Linked DNA regions of Chlorogloeopsis sp. ULAP01. The protein of the gene in region 2 interacts with the protein of the main gene of each other region in a pairwise test. Links are inferred from orthologs where the notes say so. Each region holds a gene or a part of one and is shown on either strand. Other genes may lie near its edges.

Region 1 (2,997 bases), on a different replicon or contig from region 2:
AGAACAGGCTGTTAATACACCGCCTGTTAGAGATGCGATCGCTACAGAAGCAAATGCAAGAAATCCAGTTTTCCAAGAAATAGTTTGCATAGGCTTAACATCCATACTCAGAACTTTCCTTCTCCATTTTGAAATCTCCAGTTAACTGGAGTGTCAACTGCAATGTTCTATTAGAATAGCTGTCTTGAAAAAAGGAGCTAGGAACTAGAGGCTAGGGGCTAGAGAAAAGATATTTTCATGACGAGCGTTGTGTGATTTATCTAGCTCGTTATTAGACACTAAATGCTTAGTGTTTCATACAAAAATGAAATTAAAATGAAATCTTAGTTTTTAGTGAATCTTTTCTCTTTGAACAATTTGAAATTATGATTGATTTTTTACTGTCTATAAATATCTTGAATTGTAAGAATCCTGACTTTTTAGATAAATCGGGGTTCTGTGTTTTAGTTTACGTATGTTGATTTACTTATGCATACAAAAATGAAATTGGCATGAAATTCCGGTTATTCTATCGGTAGAAATTTTATTACCCCATTAGTGAGAGGCAAACATACTTACAACTTTTTAAGGTGATGCTAAAGGCAATTTTGCCTGTCAACCTAAGCAATTGGAGAAGTTGAGATCATGGCTATACAACAACTCACTTTGAACCAAGTTAATCAAGGAATGCAGGAGTGCATTCAAAACTGCTTAGACTGCCATAGCATCTGCATGAATACGGTGACATACTGCTTACAAAAAGGCGGCAATCACGCAGAACAATCTCATATCCGGTTACTACTCGACTGCGCTGAAATTTGTGAAACTAGCGCTAATTTTATGCTTCGGACTTCTGAACTCCACACACGTACCTGCGGCGTTTGTGCTGAAGTGTGTGAGCGTTGCGCTCAAGATTGTGATCGCATGGGTGATGATGCTCAAATGAAAGCTTGCGCTGATATGTGCCGCCGTTGTGCTGAATCTTGTCGCCAAATGGCAATGGCAAGGGCATAAGTAGCCAACACCTTAAAAGGTGTGGCTATAAGACAAAGTCTGCAAAGGCAGGCTTGATTATAATAGCCTTAGACCTTTAGCTTGTAGGCTGAAGTGAACCTAGAACTACAATAAAACGCCTGGAACTTCAATTCCAGGCTTATAGTTCAAGTCAGTTTACACTGACTGAAAATCTTACTTAGTCAGTTTTAACTGACTTTAGCTTTTAGCCAAAAAATTTATTATTTCTTGGCGGACTTATCTTCAACTGATGTAATATTATGCCCCGAAAATTACTTAAATATTACCTGTGTTTATCTCACACCTACTTTCTGTTGACTCTTAGCAGCTGTAGCACCATTTTCTGATTTAATTTCTGCTGGTTGTAAATGAGCTTCTAAGAACCACAGTCGCTTGTCAATTGTGCGAGAAACTTCAGTATAAAGATCAGCTGTATCAGCATCACCTAACTCATCGGTTGTATCGATCGCTTCTCTAATGTGTTTAGCGTAGGATGCGAAGCGCTCTGCTAAAGCAGTGACGTGTTCCATGCTCTCTAAAATATCAGTTGGATATTCTGGCAATATGGAGCTAGCAGCTGCCATGCGAGCTGTACCGCAAGCATAGCCACCTAGAGCAGTGACTCTTTCCGCAACCATATCAATGTATTCTTCTAGTTCACCTGCCATTTCATCAAACATTTCATGCAGTTGATAGAAGTCGGCTCCTTTGACATTCCAGTGCGCCTGCTTTACTTGAGTTTTGAGATCTAAAGTCGCTGCCAGAGTTTGGTTGAGAAGTTCAACAATTTTGGTGCGTGCATCGGCAGGAAGATCGATGCGGCTTGGATAAAGGCGTGATGACAGTTTATTTGTGCTCATGGTTGTCACTCTCTTTTATGGAATCGATAAAACAAGTCTACAAATAGAAGACCATTGCGCGAAACTCTCTGGCGGCAGATGGTATTTTTCTCTTGCCGCTATAAAATAAATGCATTCTAGAAAAGAATTGTATTAGCAAGAGCGGGTTTAAATTGCTCAGTTTCGCTCAAGCTACAAATATTTAGAAGCGATCGCCTCCTTTGCACGATCGCTCTCAAGTCAATACAGCGTTTTGCAAGTACATGAGGTACACCCCTCCCTAAGCCTCCCCTTGGCAAGGGGAGCCAGTGCGGTGGACGGGTTAAGCGCGTTGTAGACGCCCAGAGGGCGGCTTCCCGCAGGGTAGCACCTGGCGTCACCTGGCGTCGGGTTAAGCGCGTTGTAGACGCCCGGAGGGCGGCTTTTCGCAGGGTAGCACCTGGCGTCACCTGGCGTGAGGGTGCGCTGTCTTCGCGGGTGGGGTATTTCTGTACCTCACGAAGTTGAAATCTGCTGTATTTTCTTAATTCTGCTTTTTTCTGGAAAGATTTCCGTAAAAACCAATTATAAGCTTGTAGCTCAATATCGAGCCTGATTTGGCTGATAAGCGTGTATTTACGAGGATAATCAACTTTATGAAACTTTACTATCGCGGCGCTAGCTACGAATACGATCCAACAAAATCTGCAAGCAATAGTGAATTTAAACCAGCTTCTGACATGATTTACCGTGGGATTGTTTATAGTGTCAATCCTAATCCTAAGCCGATGGATATTCTTGCAACACGAGTAACCCAGAAATTAATGTATCGAGGAGTTACTTACTTCGTAAATAAAGCTGTACACAGAGAAGTTACCGTAGTTACTCCACCAGTCAGCACTCCACAATTCACCACACCTTCACTCTTTGAGACTTAAAATCTTAACAACATTTTTTTGCCCTAGTGGTTTGCCAAACCAAGATAAATTTGTATGTCAGCTTTCAGTAATCTATATTTGCATGGTGAACCACTTGGGAAAACTAAAACGTTTAACAAATTTAAATATAGATTCAGATGCGGCAGCAGTGACTTTAGAGTTTCACCGAGTTGTTGACGGTGTGGAGCGTTTGGGGCGACAAAGTCAAATGTGGGATAGGCTGCCAAAGGGATGGAAGGTAGTTTCTG
Region 2 (2,939 bases):
GGAGAATTTCACGAAGAATTAGCATTGATAGATATTGGTAAAGAAAATGCCTTATCAGGCTATATTGATAAGACTGGTCAGGTTGTTATTCAACCACAATTTTATAGATCTAGACCTCGGAGCTTTAAGGAAGGTCTAGCATTGGTAAATATTGATGATAAGTATGGCTATATAGATAAAAGTGGTCAGTTAATAATTCAACCACAATTTGACGATGCTGGGAACTTTTCTCAAGGATTGGCATATGTCAAGATTGATGACTACTACGGCTATATAAATAAAAGTGGTCAATTTACAATTCAACCACAATTTGACAATGCTGGGGACTTTTCTCAAGATCTGGCAGTATTTTCGACTCTCCGGAGTGACAACAAGTACGGCTATATTAGCAAGAGTGGTGAGGTAGTAATTCAGCCGCAATTTGATTACGCCGATCAATTTCAAGAAGGATTAGCAGCAGTAGCAATTGGCGATAAGTGCGGTTATATTTGCCATCCTTAGAATTTATCAAATCAAATACGCGATCGCTCACCTTTCCCCCGCATCCACAATACTAAAACTCCCAAAAACGCCAACCCCATCACCCCAGCTAAGGGATTCTTATTCACACCCGTCACCCAATCGGGAACTCGCCCAGAATATTTCACCAACTGCCCGACGTTGATAATATACCAGCCCCAAACTAACCCTGCATGTATACCTATTGGGAAGCCCAATCTTCCCCGACAACGGCGTTTTGCCCATACCAATGCTAACCCCAAAAGTAATAACCCCAAAAATTGGGGCGATGTGCGAATTACTTCTGACAAGGGTTTAATAAAGTGAGCGACAGCAAAAATTGTCGCAGTTGCCCACAGTACTACTGAAGGGTTGTAATCGCGTTGTAGTTCATCATACATCCAGCCTCGAAAAAATAATTCTTCGGCAAACGCTGTACCCAAACCAGTAATTATCCCTTCTAGAACAAATCTCAATTGAAAAGAACTAGTTTGCAGCCACTCCAACCAACCCAGCAATCCTTCTAAACCAAACAAAATCAAAATACTGACGAATCCAATTGCTAAACCTCTGAGCAGTTCTACTCCATTCTTGCGCGTTAGTTCTAAGCCATAATGCTGGAATATCTGTGGTTGCTGATGAACGTATTTGCCCCAAAAAGGAAGCAAAATCAAAAATTCAATGGCTAACGGCACCATTGTGAAGATAATAACTAAATTAGGATCTTTTACCAGTAAATATATAGGTGCTGCTATGGGCAACCACAATAGCAACAAAATCAAAATAAAGATAGCCAGTCGAATCGGGAAAGAATGCTGGGCTAGAGAGGTAAGGTTTATTTTCATGCAGCAATAGGCTACTCGCTAATCGTAGTCATACCATTAGCAAATAGTAATTTACAATTCAATACCTTCACCGATTTTCTGAAACACCCACAGGCTGGGGAGGCAGCGAGAAGTCTGTAGACGCTTTGCGGCTTCCGGCGCTCAGAACTTCGGAGCTTGGTACGTATAGCAACACCCTTCTAGGGTGTTGGATTTTGGCGAAGGTATTTACAATCAGCAAGCAATATTTATTCTTCTGGTTCAATAGTGCTAGTCAAACCATGATTTTTCAAGGTTTCACAATAAAATTCCGCGTGTTCTTGAGCGCAGGTAATGACTAAAGCGATGCCATTGGTATGAGCTTCCATCATAATACTGACAGCCTGGGGTTGAGTAAGGCTTGGCACTGTAGTCAATAAAACCTGCACCACATACTCCATAGAGTTGTAGTCATCGTTATGGAGCAAAACGCGATACTGAGGCGCTAATTTACGGGATGTTGAACGCTTCTCTAGGGTTTCTAGTGACACGGCTCTTTGCTCTCTTGTGTTATTTACTACAACAGAAGTTTTTGTTTAGAAGTTATTTGTATAGTTGCTTAACTTATTGTATAGCACCAAGATTGAATATTGGAGCAGGACAATGACTACAATTGCTAGTTGAATCGCTCTAACTACACGATCGCTTGGCTGTGGCGTACTCATATTTTTTTTGCCGCCTTTGAGCGTCAATGTATTGTCGCTACAAGTTAGTTATATTTAGCTTTTAAAATAAAAAAATAGCAACTAACAGTGGTTACCACTAAAGACAGCCCTGTGATTGATTATGGAGATTGTCTCAGACTTTCAACCAGGACAAATAGTTTACCTAGAGCATGGCGATCGCAGGCTCTATGCAGAAGTAATTCAAGTTGTGCTTTCCCGTCAATCGTGCTGGGTACGTCCTTTGCTACTTGTAGTCTACTCTTGGGAACCCCCTTTAACAAGAGATTTGCGAGCGGCATCAGATCTACTTTGGCCTTTAAATTTATTCCAGCCTGCCTTAGATACAGAAATAATTTCTATATTGAGTGAAGTTTTAGCTAAAGAAGCCAAACTCGGAATAGACACAATTACTAAACAACAACTCAATCAATTTATTTATCAAGTTTGGCACGCATACAAAAAGGATAATGGCCCAACATAATACTTCATCTTTGTAATACCAAATTGGCACGCGGGAGTCTTGTTTCAAAATTCTGGACTAGCCTATGAATAAAATGTTTTTAATCCAAAATCCACGCATTGGTATAAGTTATTCCGCCGCCATCCTTGATGCGCTAAATTGTCTTATACATCAGTGTTCTTAAAAAAACACCAGCAGTTATATCAATCAGACGCTCATGCTGCTGCGTCATTTTTGTAGAAATTATATTGCCAATTTTTCAGTTAATTTCAGGTACTTGTTGTTGTAATTGACTTAAATATTAGGAAACACATTACTAACAAACTACCATCAAATACTAGGAATCAACTGAATTCGACCGGCATCCATTTCTGCCATCAATAATTCTAGAGCCTCGTAATCAACATCAGAAATATAACCCATTGCCGTTAGTTCTGAGTTAATTTCATTTTC

Evidence for each region. The genes of interacting proteins can lie anywhere in the genome.
Region 1: the proteins of clpS (region 2) and dps interact in binary tests that used the Escherichia coli proteins (3 or more experiments, as listed by UniProt). The link is inferred for Chlorogloeopsis sp. ULAP01 from one-to-one orthologs.

What each region holds. Positions count from the first base shown.
Region 1 is NZ_JAUDRH010000002.1:476,770-479,766, reverse strand. The notes cover bases 71-2,842. They hold dps (DNA starvation/stationary phase protection protein Dps), read right to left. Parts: upstream 1,854-2,842; coding sequence 1,287-1,853; downstream 71-1,286. Other genes in these bases: QUB80_RS05740 (AtzH-like domain-containing protein), read left to right, coding at 2,832-2,842; QUB80_RS05745 (DUF4278 domain-containing protein), read left to right, coding at 2,468-2,749; QUB80_RS05750 (hypothetical protein), read right to left, coding at 1,970-2,281; QUB80_RS05760 (four-helix bundle copper-binding protein), read left to right, coding at 625-993; QUB80_RS05765 (DUF305 domain-containing protein), read right to left, coding at 71-105. Outside these bases: more of QUB80_RS05765, read right to left, coding at 1-70; more of QUB80_RS05740, read left to right, coding at 2,843-2,997.
Region 2 is NZ_JAUDRH010000004.1:177,364-180,302, reverse strand. The notes cover bases 212-2,925. They hold clpS (ATP-dependent Clp protease adapter ClpS), read right to left. Parts: upstream 1,853-2,925; coding sequence 1,571-1,852; downstream 212-1,570. Other genes in these bases: QUB80_RS09360 (hypothetical protein), read right to left, coding at 2,817-2,925; QUB80_RS09365 (hypothetical protein), read left to right, coding at 2,148-2,507; QUB80_RS09370 (hypothetical protein), read right to left, coding at 1,898-2,026; QUB80_RS09380 (CPBP family intramembrane glutamic endopeptidase), read right to left, coding at 513-1,343; QUB80_RS09385 (WG repeat-containing protein), read left to right, coding at 212-501. Outside these bases: more of QUB80_RS09385, read left to right, coding at 1-211; more of QUB80_RS09360, read right to left, coding at 2,926-2,939. UniProt on the Escherichia coli protein: Involved in the modulation of the specificity of the ClpAP-mediated ATP-dependent protein degradation.